DNA from 3 places in the Streptomyces sp. NPDC058375 genome. Region 2 is predicted to be linked to each of the others. Evidence: predicted binding sites of a transcription regulator. Region 2 holds the regulator's gene; each other region holds the start of a gene.
What was found. The regulator HrcA, encoded in region 2, represses chaperone genes, less so after heat shock. The targets are predictions, from matches to a motif close to TTNGCACTCNGNNNNNCNGAGTGCNAA.
Positions count from the first base shown of each region.

Region 1: a site for HrcA is predicted at 2,068-2,094, ahead of groES (co-chaperone GroES). Genes of this name have one in related genera too.
Region 3: a site for HrcA is predicted at 3,678-3,704, ahead of groL (chaperonin GroEL). Genes of this name have one in related genera too.

Region 1 is NZ_JBHXJG010000065.1:141-10,208, forward strand. It holds gene groL (chaperonin GroEL) at 1-1,504, opposite strand, end outside; gene groES (co-chaperone GroES) at 1,603-1,911, opposite strand; gene ACFWM7_RS13700 (polysaccharide deacetylase family protein) at 2,148-3,071, opposite strand; gene ACFWM7_RS13705 (methyltransferase domain-containing protein) at 3,204-4,430, shown strand; gene ACFWM7_RS13710 (hypothetical protein) at 4,601-5,338, opposite strand; gene ACFWM7_RS13715 (VOC family protein) at 5,417-5,881, opposite strand; gene ACFWM7_RS13720 (hypothetical protein) at 5,995-6,264, opposite strand; gene tsaD (tRNA (adenosine(37)-N6)-threonylcarbamoyltransferase complex transferase subunit TsaD) at 6,261-7,385, opposite strand; gene rimI (ribosomal protein S18-alanine N-acetyltransferase) at 7,385-7,888, opposite strand; gene tsaB (tRNA (adenosine(37)-N6)-threonylcarbamoyltransferase complex dimerization subunit type 1 TsaB) at 7,885-8,532, opposite strand; gene ACFWM7_RS13740 (hypothetical protein) at 8,726-9,265, shown strand; gene ACFWM7_RS13745 (hypothetical protein) at 9,282-9,488, opposite strand; gene tsaE (tRNA (adenosine(37)-N6)-threonylcarbamoyltransferase complex ATPase subunit type 1 TsaE) at 9,652-10,068, opposite strand, start outside.
Region 2 is NZ_JBHXJG010000021.1:37,300-47,367, reverse strand. It holds gene dnaJ (molecular chaperone DnaJ) at 1-1,024, opposite strand, end outside; gene hrcA (heat-inducible transcriptional repressor HrcA) at 1,025-2,041, opposite strand; gene ACFWM7_RS06095 (MBL fold metallo-hydrolase) at 2,216-2,947, shown strand; gene ACFWM7_RS06090 (DUF3097 domain-containing protein) at 3,000-3,818, shown strand; gene ACFWM7_RS06085 (ABC transporter substrate-binding protein) at 3,959-6,835, shown strand; gene hemW (radical SAM family heme chaperone HemW) at 6,857-8,098, opposite strand; gene ACFWM7_RS06075 (SpoIIE family protein phosphatase) at 8,121-10,068, opposite strand, start outside.
Region 3 is NZ_JBHXJG010000001.1:75,676-85,743, reverse strand. It holds gene ACFWM7_RS00405 (glucosyl-3-phosphoglycerate synthase) at 16-966, opposite strand; SAM riboswitch class I at 1,120-1,247, shown strand; gene thrC (threonine synthase) at 1,266-2,561, shown strand; gene ACFWM7_RS00395 (MoaD/ThiS family protein) at 2,597-2,875, shown strand; gene ACFWM7_RS00390 (cold-shock protein) at 3,329-3,535, shown strand; gene groL (chaperonin GroEL) at 3,867-5,489, shown strand; gene ACFWM7_RS00380 (hypothetical protein) at 5,690-6,205, shown strand; gene ACFWM7_RS00375 (keywimysin-related RiPP) at 6,900-7,022, shown strand; gene ACFWM7_RS00370 (asparagine synthase-related protein) at 7,073-9,037, shown strand; gene ACFWM7_RS00365 (lasso peptide biosynthesis PqqD family chaperone) at 9,034-9,285, shown strand; gene ACFWM7_RS00360 (lasso peptide biosynthesis B2 protein) at 9,282-9,779, shown strand; gene ACFWM7_RS00355 (ABC transporter ATP-binding protein) at 9,715-10,068, shown strand, end outside.

The sequences.
Region 1 (10,068 bases), on a different contig from region 2:
AGCGGGTGACCTTGACCGGGTCGATGACGCCGGCCTTGACCAGGTCGCCGTACTCGCCGGTGGCGGCGTTGAAGCCCTGGCCCTTGTCGAGCTCGGCGACCTTGGAGGTGATGACGTAACCCTCCAGGCCGGCGTTCTCGGCGATCCAGCGCAGCGGCTCGACGGCGGCGCGGCGGACGACCGCGACACCGGTGGCCTCGTCGCCGGTCTTGCCGAGGTTGCCCTCCAGGACCTTCACGGCGTGGACGAGGGAGGAGCCACCGCCGGAGACGATGCCCTCCTCGACCGCGGCGCGGGTCGCGGAGATGGCGTCCTCGAGGCGGTGCTTCTTCTCCTTGAGCTCCACCTCGGTGGCGGCGCCGACGCGGATGACGCACACGCCGCCGGCCAGCTTCGCGAGGCGCTCCTGGAGCTTCTCGCGGTCCCAGTCGGAGTCCGTGGACTCGATCTCGGCCTTGATCTGGTTGACGCGGCCCTTGACGTCCTCGGAGTTGCCCCCGCCGTCGACGATGGTCGTGTCGTCCTTGGAGACGGTGACGCGGCGCGCGGTGCCCAGCACGTCGAGACCGGCGCCGTCGAGCTTGAGGCCGACCTCCTCGGCGATGACGGTCGCACCGGTGAGGGTGGCGATGTCACCGAGCATGGCCTTGCGGCGGTCGCCGAAGCCCGGGGCCTTCACCGCGACGGCGTTGAAGGTGCCGCGGATCTTGTTGACGACGAGGGTGGAGAGCGCCTCGCCCTCGACGTCCTCGGCGATGATCAGGAGCGGCTTGGAGGCGCCGGCCTGGATGACCTTCTCCAGGAGCGGGAGCAGCTCCTGGATGGAGCCGATCTTGCCCTGGTGGATCAGGATGTACGGGTCGTCGAGGACGGCCTCCATACGCTCCTGGTCGGAGACCATGTACGGGGACAGGTAGCCCTTGTCGAAGGCCATGCCCTCGGTGAACTCCAGGTCCAGACCGAAGGTGTTGGACTCCTCGACGGTGATGACACCGTCCTTGCCGACCTTGTCCATCGCGTCCGCGATGAGCTCGCCGACCTGCGGGTCCTGCGCGGAGAGCGCGGCCACGGCGGCGATGTCGGCCTTGTCGTCGATCGGGCGCGCCGTGGAGAGGAGCTCCTCGGACACGGCCTTGACGGCGGCGTCGATGCCCTTCTTCAGGGCGGCCGGGGAGGCGCCCGCGGCGACGTTGCGCAGGCCCTCGCGGACGAGCGCCTGGGCCAGGACGGTCGCGGTGGTGGTGCCGTCACCCGCTACGTCGTTGGTCTTGGTCGCCACCTCCTTGACGAGCTGGGCGCCGAGGTTCTCGTACGGGTCGTCGAGCTCGACCTCGCGGGCGATCGTGACACCGTCGTTGGTGATGGTGGGAGCGCCGAACTTCTTGTCGATGACGACGTTGCGGCCCTTGGGGCCGATCGTCACCTTCACCGTGTCGGCAAGCTTGTTGACGCCGCGCTCAAGGGCGCGACGGGCGTCCTCGTCGAACTTCAGAATCTTCGCCATGGGCTGTGTTCCCTCTCAAAATGAACTGCGCCCCTCGCCGCCCGGCTAGTTGTTACGCAGGGGGCCAGGGGCGCAGAACACAAGCAAACGTGGGTGAATTACTTCTCGACGATCGCGAGGACGTCGCGGGCCGAGAGGACGAGGTACTCCTCGCCGTTGTACTTCACCTCGGTGCCGCCGTACTTGCTGTACAGGACGACGTCGCCGGTCTTGACGTCGAGCGGAAGCCGCTCGCCGTTCTCGAAGCGGCCCGGGCCCACGGCGAGGACGACGCCCTCCTGGGGCTTCTCCTTCGCGGTGTCCGGAATGACCAGGCCGGAAGCCGTGGTCTGCTCGGCGTCGAGCGGCTGGACCACAATGCGGTCCTCGAGCGGCTTGATCGCAACCTTGGAGCTGGTGGTCGACACGATCCGGTCTCCCCCTTCGGAGATCTCACGGGGTTTAGCAGTCAGTGGGTGGCGATCGGACCGATCCGTCGTCGCGGGTGCCGGACCTGTCCTGTCGCACAGTGTGGTGCTGGCACTCTCCAGGGGGGAGTGCCAGACCCGAGACTATGACCGCGATTAGCACTCGGTCAAGCGGAGTGCCAATTCACCACCCGCGCGCCGCCCCGGTCGGGGCCGGGGGCGACCGGACCGCCCCCTCAGACGTAGTCCTCCAGCTTCGCCACCGCGTACCCCTTGTCCGTGATGGTCTTCATGACCCGGCGGATCATGTCCGGCATCGAGCCCTTCCAGTCCTCCTTGCCGCGGAAGTGGGTGAGGACGATGTCGCCGGGGTGCAGGTCCCGGTCCCACTCACGCCATTCCATGCGGTCGGGGAAGGCCTCGGAGGACCACAGGGGCACGGCGGTGATCCCGCAGGACTTGGCGACGACGAGGGTGTCGCGGTTGTAGTTGCCGTAGGGCGGGCGGAAGAGGGTGGGCCGCTTCCCGTAGTGCTTGAGGATCTTCTCCTGCTGGCCGCAGATCTCCCGCTTCTGCTCGGCGTACGACAGTCCGGGCAGATAGCGGTGGTTGAGGGTGTGGTTGCTGATGGTCACCCCGCGCTTCTGCATCTTCTTGAAGTAGCCGTAGTCGTCGTTGATGACGTAGTCGCTGACGAACGCGCTGTACGGGATGTCCAGTTCCGTCATCATCCGCAGCAGCTCGGGGTCCTTCTCCGCCCCGTCGTCCATCGTCAGGAAGACGATCTTCTCCTTGGTCGGGACGGTGGTGAAGACGGGCGGCAGCCCCTTGTCGTCCCGGACCTCGAAGCCCTTGCGGGTGGCGATGCGCGGCTTCACCTTCGGCGGCTCGGGGGCAGCGAGCGGGGTCTTGACGAGCCCCCACTTCTTCGCCGCGACCGCCCGCGCGGCCTGCTTCTTCCTGACCGTCTCGGCGTACGAGTCCGGGGCCGGGGCGGGCCCGGCCTGCGGGGCCGCGTCGCCCGAGGGGCCGGCGGTGGGCTTCGCGGGTCCGCCGGGGGCTCCCGCGCCGCTGCCGCCCGCCTCCGCCGCGCATCCGGAGGCGACGGCGGCGGCCAGCAGGGCCGCCAGCACGACGACGCCCGACCTGTGCCGCTTCATGGCTGATTTTTCGTTTTGTCGTACTAGCTGCATGGCGCCGCATCCTGCCAGCCGTCGACCCGCGCGCCGTTTCGACACCGCGAGCGGACGCGCCCCGTCCCCCGGGCGGCCCACACCGGCGCACCGGCCACAATGGACCGGGTGAACGCAACAACCCCCTCCGCCTCCTCGGCCGACGACCCCGCCCGCGCCGCCTTCGCCGCGCTGCGCACCCCCGAGGGCGGGCAGCTGCTGGCCGAGCTGCGCGACCACGACCCCGCCGACGAGCTGGCCACCGCGACCCGGCTGCGCCGCACGCACCCGGCGGAGCTGGTGTCGGCGGCCCTGGGCCAGGCCCGGCTGCGGCAGCGGGCGGCCGCGAAGTTCGGGGCCGAGGACGCGTACCGGATGTACTTCACGCCCAACGGGGTCGAGCAGGCCACCCGCACCTCGGTGGCGGAACACCGTGCCGACCGCCTCGCCGCGCTCGGCGTACGGAGCGTGGCGGACCTGTGCTGCGGCATCGGCGGTGACGCGATCGCCCTGGCCCGCGCCGGGATCGCCGTACTCGCCGTGGACCGCGACCCGCTGACCGCCGAGGTGGCCCGCGCCAACGCGGAAGCGCTGGGGCTCGGGGACCTGATCGAGGTCCGGTGCGCCGATGTCACGGAGATCGACACCTCCCCGTACGACGCGGTCTTCGTCGACCCGGCCCGGCGCGGCGGCCGGGGGCGCATCTTCGACCCGGAGGCGTACTCACCGCCCCTCTCCTGGGCGACGGCCGCCGCGCTGAAGGCCCCCAGGGCGGCGCTGAAGATCGCCCCCGGCATCCCGCACGAGGCGATCGGCCCGGAGGCGGAGGCCGAGTGGATCTCGGACGGCGGGGACGTGAAGGAGGCGGTGCTCTGGTACGGGGAGGGCTTCGCGCCCGGTGCGTTCCGGGCCACGCTGCTGCCGTCCGGGGCGACCCTGACCGCCCCGGCCCCGCTGCCGGCCCCGCCGGTGGGCCCGGTCGGGCGCTATCTGTACGAGCCGGACGGCGCGGTGATCCGGGCGCATCTGGTCGCCGACCTCGTGGAGCGGTGCGACGGACGGCTGGTGGACGAGACGATCGCGTACATCACGAGCGACGTGCCGTACTCCTCCCCGTACGTCTCCGGGTACGAGATCACCGATCAGCTGCCGTTCAACATGAAGAGGCTGAAGGCGCTGCTGCGGGAACGTCAGGTCGGCGTGCTGACCGTCAAGAAGCGCGGCTCGCCGGTCGAACCGGAGGAGCTGCGCCGCCGGATGAAGCTGAGCGGGCCGGGCTCGGCGACGGTGTTCCTGACCCGGGTGGCGGGGGCGCCGACGATGCTGATCGGCCACCCGCTGGGGTGAGCCGGGCGCTTCGACCGCCGTCCGGCGGGCCCACCCGGCCCGTCCGGCGTTTGAGGACGGAACCGTCGAGCACGTTCTCGGGTGCGGACGAGGGTCTCCCCTGCCACAGGGCCCGTAAGGGGCTGCCGACCAGGCGAAGGGTTCCGTCCTCAAACGCCGGACGGGCTCGATCAGCGGTGGCCGGGCCCGCCGGTGCGGACGAAGGGCGGGCGTCCGGCCTCGGGCTCCCGCGCGGCCGCCGGCCCCGCGCCCCCGGGCCCGGGCCGAGCCCCGGGCCCGGACCCGGCTCCCGCACCCACCAGGACGCGCAGCACCCAACGGCGGTGCGCCAGGGCCTTCGTGGCGCCGATCAGCGCGGTCAGCCAGGCGACCATGCCGACGCCCATCACCAGGGCGACCAGCCCGTACGTCTCCCGGCCCGGCCGCGCGCTCGCGGGTCCGATGACGCAGAGGGCGAGCCCGACGGCGCCCAGGGCGAACGACAGCAGCAGCCAGGTGAGGCTCGTCCCGGGCATCCTCAGCCGCCGGTCGCGCTCCGGGTCGCGGTCCAGCGCGCCCCAGGCGTCGAGCAGCGAACGGACCTCGCGGTCCCGGGAGATGCCCAGGCAGACGAAGGCGACGGCCGGGATCAGGACCGCCGCGCCGATGACCAGACTGACGATTCCGGCGATGCCGCTGAAGAAGTCGGACGCCTGCTCGAACATGACGAGTGCCGAGCCCACCAGGCTCCAGCCGATCGCGACGAGCGCGGCCCACATCACCAGCAGCCCGAGCCGCCCAGGACCCACGTGCATCTTCACCAACTCGCCCAGGACCACCGCCCGGTCGGCGAGCATCGCCTCGCGGTCGGGCCAGGAGCGGATCTCGACGGGCGGCGGAGGCGGCGGCATCGGGGCACGGCGTGGCATGCGCAGAACACTACCGATGCGGCCTCAGGGGTCCGCGTTCAGGACACTACCGATGCGGCCCCGGGGCCGGACTGCCGGTCAGGCGTCGCGCAGGGCCTGGATGTCCAGCTTCCCCATGCCGAGCATCGCCTTCATGGCGCGGCCCGCCTTGGCCGGGTCCAGGTCGGCCAGCAGGCGCGGCAGTTCGTTCGGCACGATCTGCCAGGACACCCCGAACTTGTCCTTGAGCCAGCCGCACCGGCCCTCCTCGCCGCCCTCCGAGAGCGCGTCCCAGAACCGGTCCACCTCAGCCTGGTCGGCGCAGTCGACGGAGAGCGAGATCGCCTCGGTGAAGGGGAACTGCGGGCCGCCGTTGAGCCCCATGTAGTCCTGCCCCGCGAGCCGGAAGCCGACGGTGAGCACCGAGCCCTTCCGGCCGGGCGCCTCGTCGCCGTAGTAGGTGACGTCCAGGATCCGGGAGTCACCGCCGAAGATCGCGACGTAGTGCTCGGCCGCCTCCTCGGCCTGACCGTCGAACCAGAGACACGGGGTGATCTTCTGCATGGCCTTCACCTCTTCGGGCCGTCCACACATCCGGGCCGGGCGGTCCGGACGTCGTGGAAGGTAGACCGGGCCCGCCCCCGGAACTCATCGGACACGCGACGGGTCCCCGCGCCTCACCCCACCGCTTCGAACCGCCACCGGTGCACGGCCCGGGTGATCAGGGCGGCGTCGGGCTCGGGGAGTTCGGGGAGGTCGTCACCGTACGAGGCGTCCTGCCACCACGTCATCACCAGCACCCGGTCCTGCGGGGCGCGCAGCAGTTCGGTGCGGTGCGGCGCGCGGGCCAGCTCGGCGGCCCGGGCACGGGCCCACTCCAGAAGCTCGCCGCCACGGCCCTCCACGGCCCGGGCCTCCCACATCAGGACGATGGTCGCGCCGCTCATGAGTACAGGTTGTCCTTGCTGATCTCGTGCACGTGATCGTGGTTGTGGGAGTGCGAGTGGGTGTGCTCATGGTGGACCCCCGGCACGTGCGGCTCCGTGACCGGCAGCGAGGAGTCGGCCGACAGCTCCAGGTCGGAGGGGAGCCGGTTGCGGGCGACCATCTCCGCGCCGAGGGCCGCGACCATCGCGCCGTTGTCGGTGCAGAGCCCGGGTCGCGGCACCCGCAGCCGGATGCCGGCCCGCTCGCACCGCTCCTGGGCCAGGGCGCGCAGCCGGGAGTTGGCCGCGACGCCGCCGCCGATCATCAGGTGGTCGACGCCCTCGTCCTTGCAGGCCCGCACCGCCTTTCGCGTGAGCACGTCCACCACGGCCTCCTGGAAGGACGCCGCCACATCCCGTACGGGCACCTCCTCGCCCGCCGCGCGCTTCGCCTCGATCCAGCGGGCCACCGAGGTCTTCAGCCCGGAGAAGGAGAAGTCGTACGGGGCGTCGCGCGGGCCGGTCAGACCGCGCGGGAAGGCGATCGACGCCGGGTCGCCCTCCTTCGCGAGCCGGTCGATGACGGGGCCGCCGGGGAAGCCGAGATTCAGCACCCGGGCGATCTTGTCGAAGGCCTCGCCCGCCGCGTCGTCGATCGTCGCGCCGAGCGGCCGGACGTCACTGGTGATGTCGGGCGCCAGCAGGAGCGAAGAGTGGCCCCCGCTGACGAGCAGGGCCATCGTCGGCTCGGGCAGCGGCCCGTGCTCCAGCTGGTCGACGCAGATGTGCGAGGCGAGGTGGTTGACCCCGTAGAGCGGCTTGCCCAGCGCGTACGCGTACGCCTTCGCGGCCGAGACGCCGACCAGCAGCGCGCCCGCGAGTCCGGGGCCCGAGGTGACGGCGATCCCGTCGAGGTCGCGGGCGCTGACGCCCGCTTCCTTCAGGGCGCGCTCGATGGTGGGGACCATCGCCTCCAGGTGGGCGCGCGATGCGATCTCCGGGACGACGCCGCCGAAGCGGGCGTGGGTGTCGACGCTGGAGGCGACGGCGTCGGCGAGCAGGGTCGTGCCGCGCACGATGCCGACGCCGGTCTCGTCGCAGGAGGTCTCGATGCCGAGTACGAGGGGTTCGTCGGCAGCCATCATTCAGTCCCGTTCTCCGTTGCGTCTTCGTGCAGGGTGAGGCGCATGACCAGGGCGTCGATGTTCCCCGGCTGGTAGTAGCCGCGCCGGAAGCCGATCGGCTCGAAGCCGAAGCGCTCGTACAGCTTCTGCGCCCGGGTGTTGTCGACCCGGACCTCCAGCAGCACGGTGGCGCACTCGAAGGCGGTCGCGGCCTTCAGCAGATCGGTGAGGAGTTCGGAGCCGAGGCCGGTGCCCCAGGTCTCGCGGCTGACCGCGATGGTCTGGACGTCGGAGAGGTCGCCGAGGGCGGCGAGCCCCGCGTACCCGACGATCCGGCCGGTGGCGGGGACCTCGGCCACGACGTAGTGGCGGGTGGCGCCGGGGCCGCGGGCGTGGGCCAGCTCGGACCAGAACATGCCGGGCGACCAGGCGTCGTCCGGAAACAGCGCGTGTTCGAGCTCCAGCACCGGTTCGATGTCCCACCAGCGCATCTCGCGCAGTACGGCGGTGGTGGCGCTCACTTGGGGGTGACCACCTTGTAGTTCTTCGGGACCTGGGCGTCGGGCCGGCGCAGATAGAGCGGCTGCGGCTCCAGCAGTTCCTGTCCGGCGGCGAGACGTTCGGCGGCGAGGGCGGCCAGCGCGGCCGCCGCTACGTGCTCGGGGCCGCGCGCGTCCGGGAAGGCGTCCGGGTAGAGGGCCGCGCCCGCGCCGACCACGGGGAGCCCGGCCAGCGCCTCGGCGATGTCGGCGGGCCGGTCGACGGCGGGTTCGCCCGTACGGGTGCGGGGGTCCTCGTACCGCGCCCAGTACACCTCCTTGCGGCGGGCGTCCGTGGCCACGGCGAAGGGCCCTTCAAGACCGGCCTCCCCCGCGGCGTACGCGAGCCCGTCCAGGGTGCACAGGCCGTGGACCGGTACGGAGAGGACGGAACCGAAGGTGGCGGCGGTGACCAGGCCGACCCGCAGGCCGGTGTACGGGCCGGGGCCGACGCCCACGACCACGCCCGTCACGGCGTCGAGCTTCGTCCCTGCCTCGGCGAGGACCCGGTCGACGGCGGGGAGCAGCAGCTCCCCGTGCCGACGGGCGTCGACCTGCCCGGAGGAGGCGATGACGGACGTACCGTCGTGCAGGGCGACGGTGACGGCGGGCGTGGCGGTATCCATGGCGAGCAAGAGCACGCAAACAGCCTACGGCTCCGCCGACGGCGTTACGGCGTCCCGTACGGCGTCCCGGTCCGCACCGCCTCTGCTGCTACCGTCACCGGGTATCCGCGGGTACGACGTAAACGCTTGTACGACATGCGGCAACTGGCAGTCGAAAGGGGAGCTCACGGTGGCAAGGGGAAGCTCGGGAATCGTGGCCGGGCTCACTGCGGCGGCGGTCGCCGCGGTCGCCTTCCTCGCTTACCAGGCCTCGGCGAACGCCCCCGGCTCGGTGGCCTCCACGCCCGGCGCGAAGGCCTCCGCCTCGGCGTCGGCGCAGCCCTCCGCGAAGCCGAAGCCCCCGGCCGACCCGCTGGCGGTCCCGGCCTCCTCCGGCAAGGGCGAGCGCGTCGTGTACGCGCTGAAGGACCGCCGGGTGTGGCTGGTCAACGAGGACGAGAAGTCGATCCGGACCTTCACGGTCATGCCGAGCCCCGTCAGCCCGCCGCCCGGCGTCCACCGGGTCACCTCGCGCTCGGGCACGGTCCAGGGCTCGGACGGCGTCCCGATCGAGCACGTGGTCCGCTTCGCGAACGTGGACGAGGTGGCGATCGGCTTCAGCGCCGCGCAGGACGGCTCGATGGCCAGCCCGGACCCGACGTCGAAGACCGGCGGCGTGCGGATGAAGCGCGCGGACGGCAACGCGATGTGGACCTTCGCGACGGTCGGCGCGAAGGTCGTCGTCGTCCCGTAGGGCTGGTGACCGGGCGCTATGCGGCGTGGCGCCGGACGGCGTCCGTGTGGCCGCCGCCCCCGTCCCGGTCCGCCGCGCCGGTGGCTTCACCGGCCTCCGTGGTGTCGCTCGGCGGGGTGGAGACCGCGGTGGCCGCGGCGCACGAGGCCAGCAGGTCTTTCATCGACAGGGCGGACGGAGTCGGTCGCGGCTGCGGTCGCGCTGCGCGCTCGGGCGTCGGCATGGATGCCTCCTGGGTGCTCCGGTGGAGGGCGAGGTTAGGTAGACCTAACCACGTCTCGTACCCATGTGACCACGACCACGGTCCCCCGCGCAACAATTTACCGACGCCCTGTCGGGAAGGCCACACCCGCGGACCTTCCCGCGGGCTGTTCTTCCCGGGGGCGTTACGCCAGCTCCTCCCGCAGCCCCGCCCAGCGCGCCCCGATGCCGACCAGGGTCACCTCGCGCCGCTCGTCGTCGGTGTCGCCGGTGGCGCGGTCGATGAGGACCCGCAGCCGGTCCTCCGAGAGCTCCTCGACCTTGCCGTCGCCCCACTCAACGACCACCACCGACTCCGGCAGCGACACGTCCAGGTCCAGGTCCTCCATCTCGTCGAGCCCGCCGCCCAGGCGGTACGCGTCGACGTGGACCAGGGCGGGGCCCTCGACCAGGGAGGGGTGGACGCGGGCGATGACGAAGGTGGGCGAGGTGACCGCGCCGCGTACGCCGAGGCCCTCGCCGAGGCCCCGGGTCAGCGTCGTCTTCCCGGCGCCCAGCTCGCCCGTGAGCATCACCAGGTCGCCGGGGGCCAGCACACGGGC
Region 2 (10,068 bases):
GCTCCTGCTCGGGGTCGAGCTTGGACGGGGTCATCACCTCGACGTGCACGATCAGGTCGCCCCGGCCGCCACCGCGCAGATGGGTGATCCCGCGCCCGTGGAGGGGCACGGACTGGCCGGACTGGGTGCCGGGCCGGATATCGATCTCCTCCAGGCCGTCCAGCGTCTCCAGCGGGCACTTGGTGCCCAGGGCCGCGGCCGTCATGGGGATGGTGACCGTGCAGTGCAGATCGTCGCCGCGCCGCTGGAAGACGGCGTGCGGCAGCTCGTGGATCTCCACGTACAGGTCGCCGGGCGGGCCGCCGCCGGGGCCGACCTCGCCCTCTCCGGCGAGCTGGATACGGGTGCCGTTGTCGACGCCCGCCGGGATCTTTACCGTGAGCGTGCGCCGCGAGCGGATGCGGCCGTCGCCGGCGCACTCCGGGCAGGGGGTCGGCACGACCGTGCCGAAGCCCTGGCACTGCGGGCAGGGCCGCGAGGTCATGACCTGGCCCAGGAAGGACCGGGTGACCTGCGAGACCTCGCCGCGACCGCGACACATGTCACAGGTCTGGGCGGAGGTGCCGGGGGCCGCGCCCTCGCCGCTGCAGGTGTTGCAGACGACGGCCGTGTCGACCTGGATGTCCTTGGTGGTGCCGAAGGCCGCCTCGTTGAGGTCGATCTCCAGCCGGATCATGGCGTCCTGGCCGCGCCGGGTCCGCGAACGGGGCCCGCGCTGCGCGGCGTTGCCGAAGAACGCGTCCATGATGTCGGAGAAGTTGCCGAAGTTGCCGGCTCCGAAACCGCCCGCGCCGCCGCCGCCACCGGCGGAGAGCGGGTCGCCGCCGAGGTCGTAGACCTGCTTCTTCTGCGGGTCCGAGAGCACCTCGTAAGCGGCGTTGATCTCCTTGAACCGCTCCTGGGTCTTCGGGTCCGGGTTGACATCCGGGTGCAGCTCGCGGGCGAGCCGACGGAATGCCTTCTTGATCTCGTCCTGAGATGCGTCGCGGCGCACGCCGAGTACGGCGTAGTAGTCCGTGGCCACTTACGACTCCGCCAGGATCTGTCCGACGTAACGTGCCACTGCGCGTACCGCTCCCATCGTTCCGGGGTAGTCCATGCGGGTCGGTCCGACCACGCCGAGTTTGGCGACTGCCTCGTCGCCCGAACCGTAGCCGACCGCGACGACGGACGTGGAGTTGAGCCCCTCGTGGGCGTTCTCGTGCCCGATCCGTACGGTCATGCCGGAGTCCGTTGCCTCACCGAGCAGCTTCAGCAGGACGACCTGTTCCTCCAGTGCTTCCAGCACCGGCCGGATCATCACCGGGAAGTCGTGTCCGAAGCGGGTGAGATTGGAGGTGCCGCCGATCATCAGCCGCTCCTCCGTCTCCTCGACCAGCGTTTCGAGGAGGGTGGAGAGAACCGTGGAGACGGTCCCCCGGTCCTCGCTGTCGAAGGATTCCGGCAGCTCCTGCACCAGGCGCGGAACATCCGCGAAGCGGCGTCCGACGACCCGGCTGTTGAGCCGGGCCCGCAGATCCGCGAGCGATGCCTCGCCGAACGGCGCAGGGCAGTCGATCATACGCTGTTCGACCCGGCCGGTGTCCGTGATCAGGACGAGCATCAGCCGGGCGGGGGCGAGCGCCAGCAGCTCCACGTGCCGCACCGTCGAACGGGTCAGCGAGGGGTACTGCACGACGGCGACCTGCCGGGTCAGCTGCGCGAGCAGCCGCACCGTCCGGCCGACCACGTCGTCGAGGTCGACCGCGCCGTCGAGGAAGTTCTGGATGGCCCGGCGCTCGGGCGAGGACAGCGGCTTGACGCCCGCGAGCTTGTCGACGAAGAGGCGATACCCCTTGTCGGTCGGGATGCGTCCCGCGCTCGTGTGCGGCTGGGCGATGAAGCCCTCGTCCTCCAGCACCGCCATGTCGTTGCGGACGGTGGCCGGGGAGACCCCCAGCCGGTGCCGCTCGGTCAGCGCCTTGGAGCCGACGGGCTCCTCGGTGCCGACGTAGTCCTGGACGATGGCGCGCAGCACTTCGAGTCTGCGTTCGCTGAGCATCGCGCACACCTCCAGCTGTCTGTCTCCGGATCTCTCCGGTGTCCGGCTGGCACTCGGTGCGTACGAGTGCCAGCAATCCCGTCGTCAGTGTACGGGGGTGGGGTGGGGCCGGGGCAAGGGCGACCGGCCACGCTCCCACGAGACTGCGCAGGTCGTTGCCGATAGCGTCGTGGTATGGACGTCGCTTGGGAAGACCTCGGCTGGGAGCGGTTGGGCAACGGTATCGGCAGGCGCCGCCTCCCGGGCTGGGACGCCACCGCCGGGCTGGTCACCGGGCCGGAGGGCGTACTGCTGTACGACACGGGCGCGACCCTGCGCGAGGGCGTGGAGCTGCGGCGGCAGGCGGAGGCGCTGCTGGGTCGGAGGGTGACGCATATCGCACTGAGCCACCCGCACTTCGATCATGTGCTGGGCACGGCGGCGTTCGCCGGGGCCGAGGTGTACGGGGCGGTGGGCGTCGGGGCGCTGCTGCGGGACGAGGCGGATAGCCTGTGCGCGTCGGCCGTGCGCCACGGGGTGCCGGAGGACGAGGCGGCCAGGTCGGCGGACACGCTGGTGGCCCCGCACCACGAGGTGTGCGGCGACTGGACGCTCGACCTGGGCGGCGGCCGTCAGGTGCTGCTGGCGAACGTGGGCCCGGGCCACAGCGGCCACGACCTCGTGGTGCTGGTGCCGGGCTCGGACGGTGAGCCTCCGGTGGTGTTCTGCGGAGACCTGGTCGAGGAGTCGGGCGAGCCGCAGGCGGGCTCGGACGCGATCACCTCGCGCTGGCCGGCCGCGCTGGACCGGCTGCTGGCGCTGGGCGGCGAGGACGCGCTGTACGTACCGGGGCACGGGGCGGTGGTGGACGCCGGGTTCGTCCGGGCGCAGCGGGAGTCGTTGGCGGAGCGGTTCGCGGTGGCGTGACACCCGGGTCCGTGGCACGCCCCGACCCGGCCGGGGCGAATATCGTCATGCCATGCGCAGCTACCAGCCGGACCTGACCCCGCCGTGGAAGAGGTCCGCCCCCGTGCCCGAGGTCCCCGCCGAACCCGATCTGGTCGTGGAGGAGGTCGCCACCGGCTTCTGCGGGGCGGTGATCCGCTGCGAGAAGACCGCCCAGGGGCCGACGGTGACCCTGGAGGACCGCTTCGGCAAGCACCGGGTGTTCCCGATGGAGCCGCGCGCCTTCCTGCTGGAGGGCAAGGTCGTCACGCTGGTGTGCCCGGGCCCCGGCGGACCCGTGCGCCCCACCCGTACGGCCTCCGGTTCGGTGGCGGTGCCCGGCGCGCGGGCCCGGGTGGCGCGGGCCGGGCGGATCTATGTGGAGGGCCGGCACGACGCGGAGCTGGTGGAGCGGGTGTGGGGCGACGACCTCCGTATCGAGGGCGTGGTCGTGGAGTACCTGGAGGGCGTCGACGACCTTCCGGCGATCGTCGGGGAGTTCGCGCCGGGGCCCGACGCCCGGCTGGGGGTGCTGGTGGACCATCTGGTGCCCGGCTCGAAGGAGTCCCGGATCGCCGCGCAGGTGACCGGGGACCATGTGCTGGTGGTGGGGCACCCGTACATCGACGTGTGGGAGGCGGTGAAGCCGTCCTCGGTGGGGATCGACGCCTGGCCGGTGGTGCCGAGGGGCCAGGACTGGAAGACGGGCGTGTGCCGGGCGCTGGGGTGGCCGGAGAACACCGGAGCGGCCTGGCAGCACATTCTGTCCAAGGTGCGCAGCTACAAGGACCTGGAACCCCAACTTCTGGGCCGGGTGGAGGAATTGATCGACTTCGTCACCCTTCCGGACTGATGTCCCCGGGCTGAGTCCGACCCGCACCGGACGATCACGTACCGATCTCTATGAATGCCTGCGTCCCACACGCACCATCGGTTATTGAGGGATGTCGACGGGGAGAACGGGCCGCGGTTCACGGGGGAAGGGCACGGGCGATGGTGCGCGAGGTCTGGCGGGAGAGTGCGGACAACGAGGCGGCTTCGGCCGTCTTCCACCTGATGCAGCAGCTGATCGACCGGTACCGGGTCAACCGGCCGGTGATGCCGCTCGTGGTGACCCAGGCGGCGGACGCCGGGGCCGGGCCGGAGATCGACGCGCGGGTGGAGCAGCTCGTGCACCAGGTGCACCGGGCCAACGAGTTGCGCAGGGTGCCGGTGCGGCTGCTGGACGGTGCGGGGGCGGCGCCGTACGACGCGGCGCTCGACATGGTGCGCACGCTCTCCGAGAAGCCGTGGGAGACCCGCGAGAACACCCAGTACAAGAACTTCGACTTTCCGCGCTCCCGGCTGCTCGGGGCGATCGAGCAGGCCACCGCGACGGTCGTGGAGCAGTCCGACGGGAACACCTCCGAGATACGCGAGGAAAGGATTCTGGAGCAGCTGAGCCGGCTGCGCTGGCGGTCCGGCCGGCCGCGCGGGAGAACCCGGTGGGACGCGCTGCGGCAGTCGGTGCGGCCCGAGACATTCGTGGGGGCGCTGTTCATCGCCCTGCTCAGCGTGCTGCTCGGGGAGATCGACTGGCTGCTGACGGCCCTGGTGGCGGCCCTCTCGCTGATCGGGCTCGCCGTGGTGGGCCTGGCGAGCCGGGCCGCGCCGCCGTTGCTGTGGCTGCGCCGGGCCAGCCGCTGGTTCGCCACCACCTCCTCGCTGGCCGCGTCCAGCACCGGCTACCCGTCGGACGGCTGGTCGTGGTTCTCTCCGAGCGGTTCGTGGCGGGTGATCCGGGCGCGGGCGGCGGCGGTCGCGGAGCGGGTGGCGGACGCGGGGGCGGGCGACGAGCACGCGCGCCAGTTCCATCTGGAGCTGCGGGTGCAGGCGCTGCTGGAGGACCTGCGGCACAACTACCGCTCGCGCTCCCTGGACTGGCGGCGCAGCAAGCGCACGGTCCCGCCGGTGGTGTTCCTGCCCCGGGCCACGCAGGACAACGGCGGCATCCTGCTGATCAACGCGATCAACAACGTACGGTCGCGGCGCAGCGAGGTCGATCCGCTGCTGCTGCTCGCCTCGCTGCCGGCCTCCGAGATCATGCGGCACACTCCGCCGCTGCCGCCGGAGCGGCCGGGTCCGGGGGCGCCGACCGGTTCGTCCGGGGCGCGGGCCCGGTACGAGCGCTGGGTCGACGATCTGAGTCTGGGGCAGTCGCCGGTGGCGGCGGCGACCCTGGCGTGGGTGCTGCTGCTGCCGCTGTCCACCGCCAAGCTGACCCATGAGCACGCGCACGCCCAGCTCGTCACCCACCGGGTGCGGCGGACCTGGGCGTGGTGGGTGATGTCGCGGGCGACCATCGCGATGGCCGTCGTGGGCAGCCTGCTGGGAGCGTTCCTGTGGGCCGGGCACTGGCGTGACTCGTACTGCCACGGGCCGCTGACCGACCGCAACACGGACGCGATCTGGGACGGGGGCGGTGACGACCGGGAGTGCGTGGGGGTGGCGACCGCGCCCGAGGTGCTCTTCGCGCGGGGCAACGACCTGGAGCTGAACGGGGCGGGCGAGGGCATCACGTTCGAGCGGATCGAGCAGGCGATCCGCGAGGAGAACGACGACATCGAGGCGGGCGACGCGTATGTGACGGTCGTGTACGCCGGTCCGCTCACCGCCCCGGGCAACGACCGGGAGGCGACCCGCAAGGGGCTGGAGGAGCTGACCGGGGTCTACCTCCAGCAGCGGGCGGTGAACAAGACGGTGCGCCGGTCGGTGAAGCTGCGGGTGCTGACCGCCAACGGCGGCGAGGACATGCTGCGGCAGCTCACCGCCGTGGAGAAGATCATCGAGGTGGCCCGGCGGGATCCGACAGTGGTCGGGGTGGTCGGTCTCGGTCGCAACACCCAGGAGAGCGAGAAGGCGACGAAGCTGCTCCGGGAGGCCGGGCTGCCGTTGGTGAACACGACGAACTCCAGCAGCGACCTGCCCCGCGAGTATCCGAACTACTTCGGTCTCGCGGCGACGGACGAGGAGCAGACGCATGCGCTCGGCCTGGTCGCCCGGCAGATCGCGAAGGGGCTGGACCGCCCGCACGCGATCGTGCTGTCGCGCGAGGACAGCAACGGGGACCTGGACCGGTACACCGCCGAGCAGCGGGACGCGGGCCGCAAGATGCTTCAGGACGCGGGCTTCGAACAGGGCAAGGACGTGACGTACGACCTGGCGGGCGGGGCGAGCCTGAACGCCCCGCTGACCAGCATCTGCCAGGCCGAGCGGGTTCCCGACGCGCTGTACTTCGCGGGGCGGGTCGAGGACGTACCGACGCTGATGCGGGGGCTTTCGGAGACCACCGGGTGCTCGGACCGGCGGATGACGGTGTTCACCGGGGACGATCTGACGAAGGGGACGTTCGACGATTCGACGTCCATCGCGGCCAACGTCACGCTCTACCACTCCTCGCTGGCCCCGCTGGACCGGGGGAAGAACCTCGGCTTCTACGGGGACGCGTACCGGACGCTCCGGCGGCTGCACCCCGAGGGCGAGGTCACCGCGCTGGTCTCGGGGCGTCCGGCGTACGAGGACGACCTGTTCGCCAGCGGGCAGACCGTGATCTCGTACAGCGCGACGGCCGCCCTGTACGACGCGGCGGCGCGCGGCGACAAGCGGCGGAGCGCGGCGGAGACGTGGGCGACGCTGCACACGGTGGACCTGAACAACATGCCCACGGGGACGATCTCGTTCAGCCGGGCGCGGTCCTCGGTCTCGGACAATGTGCACGGTCTCAACATCGTCAAGGTGGTCCGGCCGGGGCCGAGCGCGGAGCGCACCCTCGTGTGCGGCAAGCCGGCCGGGGTCGCGCCGCCGCTGACGGCGAAGGACTGCAAGCCGTGAGGCTCCTCGTCCCGGTCCGGCTCAGTCGACCAGGTCGCGGACGACGGCGTCGGCGAGGAGCCGCCCGCGCAGGGTGAGGACCGCGCGGCCCTGTTCGTACGGCTGTGGCTCCAGCAGTCCGTCGGTGAGGGCGCGGCGGGAGGCGGCGAGGCCGTCGGGCTTGAGGAGGTCCAGCGGGCAGCCCTCGCGCAGCCGCAGCTCCAGGAGGATCCGCTCGACCCGGCGGTCCTCCTCGGCGAGGATCTCGCGGCCCGCGCCGGGCGAGCGGCCCTCGGCGAGCGCCTGGGCGTACGCGCCGGGGTGCTTCACGTTCCACCAGCGCACGCCGCCGACGTGGCTGTGGGCGCCGGGGCCCGCGCCCCACCAGTCGGCGCCGCGCCAGTACAGCTCGTTGTGGAGGCAGCGGCCGGCCTCGGTGGTGGCCCAGTTGGAGACCTCGTACCAGTCGAAACCGGCGGCGGCGAAGGCCTCGTCCGCGATGAGATAGCGGTCGGCGTGGGCGTCGTCGTCGGTCATCGGGATCTCGCCGCGCCGGATGCGGCGGGCGAGCTGGGTGCCCTCCTCGACGATCAGCGCGTACGCCGATACGTGGTCGGGGCCCGCGCCGATCGCGGCGTCCAGGGTGGCCCGCCAGTCGTCGTCGGACTCGCCGGGGGTGCCGTAGATCAGGTCGAGGTTGACGTGGTCGAAGCCCGCCGCCCGCGCCTCGGCGACGCAGGCCTCGGGGCGGCCGGGGGTGTGCGTGCGGTCCAGGATCTTCAGGACGTGCTGCTTGGCGCTCTGCATGCCGAAGGAGACCCGGTTGAAGCCGCCCTCGCGCAGGGCTTCGAGGTAGGCCGGGTCGACGGACTCGGGGTTCGCCTCGGTGGTGATCTCCGCGTCCTCGGCGAGCCCGAACTCCTCCCGGATCGCCGCCAGCATCCGTACGAGATCGGCAGCGGGCAGGAGGGTGGGCGTGCCGCCGCCGACGAAGACCGTACGGACGGGGCGCGGGTCGTCGCCGAGGACCTTGCGGGCCTGGCGGACCTCCTCGATGAGGTGGGCCGCGTAGTTGTCGCGGGAGGCCAGCGCACCGCCGGAGCCGCGCAGCTCGGTGGCGGTGTAGGTGTTGAAGTCGCAGTAGCCGCAGCGGGTGGCGCAGTACGGGACGTGCAGGTAGAAGCCGAGCGGGCGGTCGGCTGCGCCTTCCAGGGCGTGGCGGGGCAGCGCCCCGTCGTCGGGCACGGGCTCACCATCGGGCAGTACGGAAGGCATACCGTCCATTGTCGCTCGCGCCTGAAGTGGTTCAGTCCGCGTGCAGGACGAGCAGCGCCACATCGTCGTCCGGCGGCTGCTCGGCGAACTCGTGGACCGCTCGCCGGATCCGCTCGGCCGTCGCCTCGGCCGGCAGCCCGGCGCACCCGGCGAGCACCCGGGCCAGCCCGTCCCCGTCGTCGAACATCAGCGGGCCCGACCGCCGCTCGGTCACCCCGTCCGTGACGCAGAGCAGGGTGTCCCCGGGCGCGAGATCGAAGACCTGGCTCTCGTACGCCACGTCCTCCACGACCCCGAGCAGCACCTGCGGCTCGGCGGCCGGGCGTACGGAGCCGTCGGGGCGCAGCAGCAGCGGCAGCGGGTGCCCGGCGCTGGCCACCGTGCAGCGGACCCCGCCGTCCGGCAGCGGCACGACCTCCCCGTACAGCAGGGAGAGGAACCGCGACTGGGTGCCGTCGTGGAGCTGCTGGCCCCCGGCGGCGGCGACCATCAGGGCGGCGGCCTCGGCGGCCTCCATGGCGTCGTCGAGGAGGAGGCGGTTCAGCCGGTCCAGGACCTCCCCGACGCCGAAGCCCTCCCGGGAGAGGAGCCGGAGCCAGGGGCGGGCGAGGCCGGTGACGACGGCGGCCTCGGGGCCGGAGCCCTGGACGTCGCCGAGGACGAAGCACCAGCGGTCGCCGGGGCACGGGAAGATGTCGTAGAAGTCACCGCCGACCACGCCGTCGTCGCTCGGTTCGTAGACGAGGGCGCTGGTGACGCCCGGGATCTCCGCGACCTTGCTGGGGAGCAGGCCGCGCTGGAGGATCCGGCTGATGGTGGCCTGCCGGGTGTAGGCGCGGGCGGCGCCGACGGCGAGGCCGAGGCGGCGGACGAAGTCCTCGATGAGCGAGGCGACGGTCTCCGGCACCTGGGTGACGCCCTCGCGGCCGACGAGGACGGTGCCGAGCGCCCGGCCGCCCGCGGTGATCCGGAACGCGAGCGCGGCCCCGTCCCGGCCGCCGGGGTGCGGGGGCGGCGCTTCCTCGGCCGCCCCGGGCTGATCGGCCGGCTGGGCGGGCCAGGGTACGGGGACGGGCACGGGTCCGGAGCCGACGCCGGCCGGGAGGCGCAGCGGCTCCCTCTCCAGGGCGGTGCGCAGGGGCTCGGTGCCGGTCTCGTCGCTGTGCCAGACCCGGGCGAGCCGGGGTTCGGCGGCCGGTCCCCCGCCCTCGGTCTCCAGCCAGATCGCGCACCAGTCGGCGAGCCGGGGCACCAGCAGCTGGCCCGCTATGGCGGCCACCAGGTCCTCGTCGAGCTGCCCGGCGAGCAGGTCGGAGGCCTCGGCGAGGAAGGCCGGGGCGCCCCGGCTGTCCCAGACCGCGTCGTCGCGCTCGGTGCGCCGGGCGGCGGGGGCGAGGATCTCGGCGGCGCGCAGCCCGCGCCGGAGGGCCTCGCCGTCGGGCGGGGTGGCCGGGGTGCTCCAGTCGTCGACGGGGAGGCGGGCCCAGACGGTCTTGAGGCCGGTGCGGTAGGTGATGCCCCAGGCGTCGGCGAGGGTGGCGACGAGCTGGAGGCCCCGGCCGTACTCGGCGGGGTCGGGCAGCTCCCCCGCGACCGCCCCGCCCGGTTCCGGCCCGGGACTCGGCTCGTCGCCGCTGACCGGGCGGGCCGGGTGGTGGTCGGTGACCTCCAGCACCAGGGCGGCGGACGGCTCGTCGCCGCCTTCCTCCTCCAGCCGCAGGACCAGGTCGACCGTGGTCCCGGCGTGCACGACGGCGTTGGTGACCAGCTCGTTGGTGACGGTCACGGCGTCGTCGGCGAGCCGGTCGCTGAAGCCCACCGCGGCGGGCACCCCGAGCCCGGTCCACTCGGCGAGCGCGGCCCGTACGAACCGCCGGGCGGCGGACGGGGCGAGCGGTATCCCGGGCAGGCTGGTGCGACTGGCCAGGCGGGGGCCGTGCGCGGCACCGGCACGGACGGTGCCGGGACGCTGCACGGTG
Region 3 (10,068 bases), on a different contig from region 2:
CCGTCGCCCACCGCCTCACGCCGCGTGGCGCTCCGCGTACTCCCCGATCTCCCGCATCGGCGGCCGCTCCTCCGTGTCCACCGCATGGGTGCGCGGCACGAAGCCCTCCTCGCCCCGCTCGAACTGCGTCAGCGCCGGCCGCACCAGATGGCCCCGGGAGAGCCGCAGCTGCGCCGTGCGGTAGATCGCCGCCGCCATCCGGCCCAGCGCCTGACCGTCCTGGTGGCGGTGGCGCCGCACCCCCACGTCCACCTGGCCCAGTGCGTCCAGGCCCACCGTGTGCAGCGCGTCCACGAGCAGCCCCAGCTCCACTCCGTAACCGACCGGGAACGGCAGCCGCTCCAGCAGGGAGCGCCGCACCGCGTACTCACCGCCCAGGGGCTGCACGAAACCGGCCAGCTGCGGCCAGTGCAGATTGAGCAGCGGGCGTGCCACCAGTTCGGTGACCCGGCCGCCCTGACCTGCCCTGTCGCCGAGCGGACGGTCGTACATCGCCTTGACGAACTGCACGGCCGGATCGGTGAGCAGCGGGCCGACCGTGCCCGAGACGAAGTCCGCCGAGAAGTCCTTGAGGTCGGCGTCCACGAAGCAGACGATCTCGCCGCTGGTCACCAGGAGCGACCGCCACAGCACCTCGCCCTTGCCGGGCAGGGCCGGGATCCGGGGCAGGATCGCGTCCCGGTGGACCACGCGCGCGCCCGCCGCCCGGGCCACGGCGGCCGTGGCGTCGGTGGAGCCGGAGTCGATCACCACGAGTTCGTCGACCAGCCGGACCCTCTCCATCAGCTCCCGGCGGATCGTCGCCACGATCGCGCCGACCGTGGCCTCCTCGTTCAGCGCGGGAAGGACCACGCTCACGGACGTGACGCGCGGGTCGGCGGCCCGGGCGTCGGTGAGCCGGTTCAGCGGGCGGTCGCCGGACGACCAGGAACGCCTGGTCAGCCAGCGTTCCACCTCTTCGAGCACGGTCGGCACTCCCTGTGTGTGATCCATCTCGCGGTTCGGACGACTATCTCAACGGTCCGGTGCTTCGGTTACAGTCTTGAACAACGCGGATGACCCTCGCATGTCGGGGTCGGACCGCACATAAACGCCTGGATCGAAGATCCAGTGCCATAGAGCTCATCCAGAGGGACTGAGGGAACGGCCCGTTGAAGTCCCGGCAACCCTCCTGCCGACCGCGAGGTCACGGTGGGGAAGGTGCCAATTCCGTCTTGCGGCGAAATGCGTCGCGAGGAAGATGAGGAGAAAGGGCCTCCGCCATCATGGCTGTTCAGACCGTCGCAGGTAATGCCACCACCGCTTCCCCGGACCTCGGTCCCGCCGCGGCGCTTTCCTGCCGCGAGTGCGGCGAGCGTTTCGAGCTCGGCCCGCTCTTCGCCTGCGCGTCCTGTTTCGGGCCGCTGGAAGTGGCCTACGACCTGCCCACCGGCTCCCCGGAGGAGCTGCGCAAGCGCATCGAGGCCGGCCCGGACAACATCTGGCGCTACGCCCCGCTGCTGCCCGTCCCCGCCGACGTCGCGGAGAAGCCCAACATCAACCCCGGCTTCACCAAGCTGGTCAAGGCCGACAACCTCGCCCGTGAGCTGGGCGTCACCGGCGGCCTGTACGTGAAGGACGACTCCGGCAACCCGACGCACTCCTTCAAGGACCGCGTCGTCGCGATCGCCGTCGAGGCCGCCCGCGCCTTCGGTTTCACCACCCTCTCCTGCTCCTCCACGGGCAACCTGGCCGGAGCCGTCGGCGCCGCCGCCGCCCGGGCCGGACTGCGCTCCTGCGTGTTCATCCCGCACGACCTGGAGCAGGGCAAGGTCGTCATGGCCGCGGTGTACGGCGGTGAGCTGGTCGGCATCGAGGGCAATTACGACGACGTCAACCGCTTCTGCTCCGAGCTCATCGGCGACCCGCTCGGCGAGGGCTGGGGCTTCGTCAACGTCAACCTCCGCCCGTACTACGGCGAGGGCTCCAAGACCCTGGCGTACGAGATCTGCGAGCAGCTCGGCTGGCGGCTGCCCGACCAGATCGTCATCCCGATCGCGTCCGGCTCGCAGCTCACGAAGATCGACAAGGGTCTCCAGGAGCTGATCAAGCTCGGCCTGGTCGAGGACAAGCCGTACAAGATCTTCGGCGCCCAGGCCGAGGGCTGCTCCCCGGTCTCCGCCGCCTTCAAGGCCGGTCACGACGTGGTCCGCCCGCAGAAGCCGAACACCATCGCCAAGTCGCTGGCCATCGGCAACCCGGCGGACGGCCCCTACGTCCTGGACATCGCCCGTCGCACCGGCGGCGCGGTGGAGGACGTCACCGACGAGCAGGTCGTCGACGCGATCAAGCTGCTGGCGCGCACCGAGGGCATCTTCGGCGAGACGGCGGGCGGGGTGACGCTCGGCGTGACGAAGAAGCTCATCGAGGCCGGTGTCATCGACCCGACGCTCACCACCGTCGTGGTCAACACCGGCGACGGCCTCAAGACGCTCGACGCGGTCTCCGCGACCTCGCAGGCCACGGCGACCATCAAGCCGAGCCTGGAAGCGTTCCGCGCCGCGGGCCTCGGCACCGCCTGACGACCACCCCGTAACGAAGGAAGAAGGGCACCACCATGAGCGTCAAGGTCCGCATCCCCACCATCCTCCGTACGTACACGGGCGGCCAGGCCGAGGTCCCGGCGGAGGGTACGAAGCTCTCCGAGGTCATCGAGTCCCTGGAGAAGGACCACCCGGGCATCGCCGCCCGCGTCCTGGACGACCAGGGCAAGCTGCGCCGCTTCGTGAACGTGTATGTCAATGACGACGACGTGCGCTTCGAGGGCGGCCTGGACGCGGCCACCCCGGACGGCGCCGGCGTCTCGATCATCCCCGCGGTGGCCGGCGGCTGCTGAACCGCCCCGGGCCGCCCGCCCCGCCCCGGCATGCCCTCACCGCACCTCTGAGTGACCACAGTTGCCCCCTCCGCGAGAGAAGCGGAGGGGGCAATTCTGCATGGTTGAGCGCGGTACAGTTGGGGAAGCCCCACCCGCTGCCCGTGCCGCCCGCATATGAGAATGCGCCCGGCCCCGATAAGAAGCAGCCAAAGTACCTGAACCTCTTGCGGCATAAGTGCCCTTTGCCTGGCCCGACTTGCCCGTAAATCTCAGCAAACCCGCATATTCGCGCGTTCTTCCATGCCCAGAATTCTCGTCCGATTGACCTGTTGCAGAGGGCAGTTGGGCGGATACATTCGGCCGCGGTCGACGCGCTGCGGCGCCGCGCACCCTCTCCTGTCGGAGGGTGAGTTCCGACCCGGGCCCGCGAAGTGCGGTCCCGTGCAAGGGCCAGTAATAGGGGAGTTGGGCATGGCTCAGGGCACCGTCAAGTGGTTCAACGCGGAGAAGGGGTACGGCTTCATCGCGGTCGACGGTGGTGCGGATGTTTTCGTCCACTACAGCGCGATCCAGATGGACGGGTACCGCACCCTCGAAGAGGGTCAGCGAGTTGAATTCGAGATCTCGCAGGGCCAGAAGGGGCCCCAGGCCGACATGGTCAAGCTCGCCGTCGGCTGAGCTCGGCGCGGTCGTCCGACGACACCACTCACGCAGGTAGGGCCCGACCCCGGGATCAGGGGATCGGGCCCTACGCGCGTCCGGGTGGCCCTGCCGGGGCCCTGTCGGGGGGCGCGCCGCTGTCCACATCCGGAGAGGGACGCTTGCACTCGCAGGGGTCGAGTGCTAATCATTGGCGTTAGCACTCTCCAGGTGAGAGTGACAGAACTTGGATCGGGCCGGTGAGGCCCGCAGGTGCGATGGGGCAAGGAACCATCACACGCGCAGGCCGTCCGTCGCGGGCGCCTCCCGGTCCGGAGAAATCCACCCCTGTCCGGGAGGACCACTTCACATGGCCAAGATCATCGCGTTCGACGAGGAGGCACGGCGCGGTCTCGAGCGCGGGATGAACCAGCTCGCCGACGCCGTCAAGGTCACCCTCGGCCCCAAGGGCCGTAACGTCGTCCTCGAGAAGAAGTGGGGCGCGCCCACGATCACCAACGATGGTGTTTCCATCGCCAAGGAGATCGAGCTCGAGGACCCGTACGAGAAGATCGGTGCGGAGCTGGTCAAGGAGGTCGCCAAGAAGACGGACGACGTCGCCGGCGACGGTACGACCACCGCCACCGTTCTCGCCCAGGCTCTCGTCCGCGAGGGCCTGCGCAACGTCGCCGCAGGCGCCAACCCGATGGCCCTCAAGCGCGGCATCGAGAAGGCCGTCGAGGCCGTCTCCGCCGCTCTGCTGGAGCAGGCCAAGGACGTGGAGACCAAGGAGCAGATCGCTTCGACCGCCTCCATCTCCGCCGCCGACACCGAGATCGGCGCCAAGATCGCCGAGGCGATGGACAAGGTCGGCAAGGAAGGCGTCATCACCGTCGAGGAGTCCCAGACCTTCGGTCTGGAGCTGGAGCTCACCGAGGGTATGCGCTTCGACAAGGGCTACATCTCGGCCTACTTCGCGACCGACATGGAGCGTATGGAGGCGTCGCTCGACGACCCGTACATCCTGATCGTCAACTCGAAGATCGGCAGCGTCAAGGACCTGATCCCGCTGCTGGAGAAGGTCATGCAGTCGGGCAAGCCCCTGCTGATCATCGCCGAGGACGTCGAGGGCGAGGCGCTCTCCACCCTGGTCGTCAACAAGATCAAGGGCACGTTCAAGTCCGTCGCCGTCAAGGCCCCGGGCTTCGGCGACCGCCGCAAGGCCATGCTCGCGGACATCGCCATCCTCACCGGTGGCACCGTGATCTCCGAGGAGGTCGGTCTCAAGCTGGAGAACGCCGGCCTGGACCTGCTCGGCCGCGCCCGCAAGGTCGTCATCACCAAGGACGAGACGACGATCGTCGACGGCGCCGGTGACAGCGACCAGGTTCAGGGTCGCGTCAACCAGATCCGTGCCGAGATCGAGAACTCCGACTCGGACTACGACCGCGAGAAGCTCCAGGAGCGCCTCGCGAAGCTGGCCGGCGGCGTGGCCGTCATCAAGGCCGGCGCCGCCACCGAGGTGGAGCTCAAGGAGCGCAAGCACCGCATCGAGGACGCGGTGCGCAACGCCAAGGCCGCCGTCGAGGAGGGCATCGTCGCCGGTGGTGGCGTGGCTCTGCTCCAGGCCTCGGCCGTCTTCGAGAAGCTCGACCTCACGGGTGACGAGGCGACCGGCGCCAACGCCGTGAAGCTCGCGCTGGAGGCCCCGCTCAAGCAGATCGCCGTCAACGGTGGTCTCGAGGGTGGCGTCGTCGTGGAGAAGGTCCGCAACCTGCCGATCGGTCACGGTCTCAACGCCGCGACCGGCGAGTACGTCGACATGATCGCCGAGGGCATTCTCGACCCGGCGAAGGTCACGCGCTCCGCTCTGCAGAACGCCGCGTCCATCGCCGCGCTCTTCCTCACCACCGAGGCCGTCATCGCCGACAAGCCCGAGAAGGCCGGCGCGGCCGCTCCGGGCGGCATGCCGGGCGGTGACATGGACTTCTGATCAGTCACGGAGGCTCCGGCCTCCCCGCCTGATCCGAAGTTCCGCGTACGTCCCCGTACGTTCGCAGTACGTCCCACAGGGGCGGTATCTCCTTCACGGAGGTGCCGCCCCTGTGGCGTGTCCGGGTTCCTCGGGACAATGCGGAGACGGGACGTGCGGGATCGGGGCGTACGCGTACGGATACGGGGGGCGGGGCGGACATGAGGGTGAGGGCTGCGGGGAGAACGGGCGGGGGACGGCTCAAGGGGGTCTCGCTGGTCATCGGCGGGGCCGTGCTGTTCGCGCTGGGGCTGTCCGTCGTGGTGACCGGGACGGGCCTCTCCGGCGCCCTCGGTATGCGGGTGGAGACCTTCGGCCGGATCGACTGCCGCGACACCCGCACCGAGAAGGGCCGGACCGTCTGGCACTGCTTCGGCGAGAGCGCCGCCCAGCAGCGGGCCGACGCGGCGGAGCGCGACGAGGCGGCCCAGGAGGCGCTGCGCGCCCACGCGGACGGCGTGCCCCGGTCGGAACGGATCGAGCGCACCCGGATCCTCTTCACCGACCACGACGGCCGGACCGACCCCGCGACGATCACCGCGACCCAGGTCTTCGACGGCGGACGCTGGTACGCCCACTCCTCGACGGTCGTCGGCTACGGCACGATCCCGCTGCTCCTGGGCGCGGGAGCGGCGGCCTGGGGCGCCTGGGGCGGATACCGGCTGCGCGGGCGGTAGGCGTCGGGGCGGTCAGCGGTCAGCGGTCAGCGGTTGGCGGTCGTGCGAGCGCGCTTGCGGGGCGGTGGCGGGCGGTTGTCGGTCGGGCGTGCGCGCTTGCGGGGCGGTGGCGGGCGGTTTGCGGTCACGCGTGCGGTGTCACCGGGCGGCTCCCGCGCGCCCGCGCGTGGTCGCTGCGTGGTGACGGGCGGTTGGCGTGGCCGAATGACTACTTGCCGTGGCCTTCCCCGTACGGCAACACGTGTCGGGTCTGCTGTACCCAGGGCGGTGGCGCGCACGCGATCCCTGGGGTAGTGCGGCCGCGGAGCCGCCCCGGGGCCCGTTTCCACCTGGTTCTCCGATTTCCGGGGCGCCCGCCCCCTCTCTTGGCAGCTCACTGCCCGGTCCGGTGGCCGCTTCCGGTCATTGGTCCAGTCCACTGCGCGTCCATGCCGCGCCGGTGTGCGACTGCACATGGCGACCGATCGGCAGCCCGGGCCCGGACGGCGGCGTCCCGAAGCGGCCCGCCCCGGACCTCGCCGCTCGCGCTATCCAGCCAACTTCGCACGGTAAGTCGGAATCATGCGTACCGGTTCGACAGAGGGACATGATGGCTCTGGTGTTCGCACGGTGAACACCCGTCGCATGAATAACTCCAGTTATGCAGAAGCCAGTTGGGCATAACGGTCGTCAACCACACAGAAGGGAAGGTGTCATGAAGCAGCAGAAGAAGGCTTATGTGAAGCCGTCGATGTTCAAGCAGGGCGACTTTTCGAAGAAGACCGCCGGCTACTTCGTCGGCTCGTACAAGGAGTACTGGAGCCGGCGCATCATCTGATCCGCCGGCCCGTTCCCTGTGCACTGTGTGAGAACTTCCGAAAGGTGAAGATGCCCGGCCAACTGCGTGACTACTTCGTCGTCCTGCCGGACAGCGTGGCGGGAGCGGCAGCGGCCGGGCAGCTTCCCGCGCCGGGAGCGGCTGCCGGGCAAGCCCGAGGAGCGGGCGACACTCTGACCGTCGTTCACCCCTCGGGCCGGCCCTGGGTCGTCGCCCGCACGCCGGTCCGCAAGGTCAGCCACCTCGCGCGGGGCGAGGACGCCCTCGTCCTCGTCGGCCCGGACCGCGTCCCCGACGCCGTGCTCGCCGGGCTCCTGGAGGGCGCCCGCGACCGGGCCGGTCTGGAACGCCGGCTCGCCCGGCTGCCCGGGCTCTACCACGTGGTCGCCCGGCTGTCCGGGGAGAGCTGGATCCGGGGCACCGCCACGGGACTCCGCCGGATCTACCACGCCCGGCACCCGCATGCCGGAACCATCGCCTCCGACCGTCCCGCCGCCCTGGCCCGCCTGATCGACGCGCCCCTCGACGAGGGCGCGCTGGCGCTCCGGCTGCTGGACTTCCTGCCGCACCCCCTGAGCGGCCGTGCCGTGTGGCGTGGCGTTCATGAGACCGGTGCCGGGTACGGACTGGCCCTGCCCGTCGCAGCACCGGGCACGGCCGCCGTCCCCGGTCCCACGGAGCACCGCTGGTGGGAGCCGCCGCCCGGGGAACTCCCCCTGGCGGAGGGGGCCCGCAAGGTCGGGGGGGCCGTCGCCGCCTCCGTACGGGCCCATGTCGGCGGCCTGGACCGGATCAGCTGCGAACTCTCCGGCGGCCTGGACTCCACCGCCCTCGCCTTCGCCGCCCGGGAGACCGGACCCGAGGCGTTGTCCCTGCTGACCGTGGCCGCCCGGGACCGCTACAGCGAGGACGAGAGCTGGGCGCGAAGAGCGGTGGAGGCGGCACGCGGTACGGCCGGCCCCGCCCGGGACCACCACGTGGGCCCCGCCTCCGGTCACCACGCCGTCCTGGAGCACCACATCGTCCCCGCCTCCGACGCCCCCTACTTCTACGCCGATCTCGCCTCCACCGCCGCCGAGTTGAACGACGAACCGCTTCCCGTCGCCCCCGGCCGGGCCCGCGCGGAACTGCTCCTCGGCCGTGCCCGTGCCACCGGCTCCCGCTACCACCTCACCGGCTACGGCGGCGACGAGATCTTCCTCGGCCTGCCCCACGCCTACCAGGACCTCTTCCACGGCAACCCGCTCACCGCCTGGAACCACCTCGGCGGCCTGCGCCACCAGCTCGGCTGGCCGCTCCTGCCGACGTTGAAGGCCCTGCTGGACCGCTCGACGTTCCCCCGCTGGCTCGCCGGGGCGGTCACCGCCGCACCCCAGCCCGTCGCCCGGACCCCGCTGCTCTCCTGGGGCGTACGGCAGTCGCTGCACCCCTGGCTCACCGACCACGCGAAGTCCCTGATCACCGAGGAGTTCCGGGCCGCCGCCGAGCACGCCGAGCCGATCGACCCGTGGCGGGGACGGCACGTCGACATCGACGGCGTACGGATGGGGGCGCGGCACTTCCAGGCGATGGAGGACATCGGCATGACGATCGGCCTGCCGGTCGCCGCGCCCTTCTACGACGACCGGGTCCTGGAGGCGGCCCTCGCCGTCCGCCTGCCGGAGCGCATCAGCCCCTGGCGCTACAAGCCGCTGCTCGTCGAGGCGATGCGCGGGGTGGTGCCGGACGCGCTGCTGGCCCGGACGACGAAGGACCACATGGCCTCCGACGAACACCAGGGTCTACGCGAACACGCGCCGGAAATGGCCGAGTTGTGGACGAACTCCCGGCTGGCCGAACACGGCCTGGTCGACGCCCGCCGCCTCCTCCGGCTCGCCGCCGAACCCTTCTCACCGGTCCTGGTCGAGCACTCCATCAGCTCGACCGTGGCCGGGGAGACCTGGCTCCGTACGGCCGAGAACGCCTGGCCGACGACACCCCACCGCACCTCCACGACCAGCGAGGCAACCCTGTGAAGCTCAGAAAAGGCATCGCCGTCACGACCACCGAGTACGGCGGCGTCCTCCTCGACGAGAAGGACGGCAGCTACTGGCAGTTGAACGACACGAGCGTCATCGTCGTCGACACCCTCGCCGCGGGGCACGCGCCCGAGATCGCCGTGGAGCGGATCGTCGCCGAGTTCGACGTCGAGCGGGCCGAGGCCGAGTCGGACGTCGCGGAGCTGACCCGCCAGCTCGTCGAGGCGAAGATCCTGCGCCCATGACCACCGAGATGACGATGCCCCGCCGGGGCTCGGGAGCGGGCGGGGTGCGGCTGCGTACGGCCATCGCCGCGGCGTTCGTCCTGGCCCGGCTCAAGCCCGGGCGGCTGCGCCGGGTGCTGGCCGGGTGTGCCCGGGGGGCGCGCCCGGCCTCGTACGCGCAGACGCTGGAGGTGCTGGAGGCGGTCGTCTCCACCAGCCGCCGCTGCGCGAGCCGTTACGGCTGCCTGCCCCGCTCGGTGGCCGTCGCCCTGGCGTGCCGGATGTCCGGCGTCTGGCCCGACTGGTGCGCGGGGGTGTGGGCGACCCCGCCGTTCTCCCCGCACGCCTGGGTGCTGGCGGAAGGACGTACGGTCGGGGAACAGGCAGAGGCCGCTGATCTGCGTCCTTTGATGGTGGTGACGGTACGCGAGGGGGTTCAGGGTGAGCGCGGTGGCGGGGACGACGGCGGGGGCGGGACAGGCGGGTCCGGGTCCGGGTGCGGGCAGACCGCCTGAGAGCACGGAACGGCCCGGTCCGGAGACACCCCCGGACCAGGCCCGCCCCACCCCGGCCGCCACCTCCCCCACCCTCACGCCCCCGCCTGCCTCAGGCGGCCCTTCCCCCCTCCGTCTGCTCCTGGCCCGGGTCCGTCCGCACCGGGGCGTCCTGATCCGGGCGGGGCTGCTCTCGTTCGCCGGGTCCGGGGCGGGTCTGGCGATGCCGCTGATGGCGAAGCACGCGGTCGACACGTTCGCCGACGGCCGCTCGCCCGTCGCTCCGCTCGTCGCGCTGACCGCGCTCGTG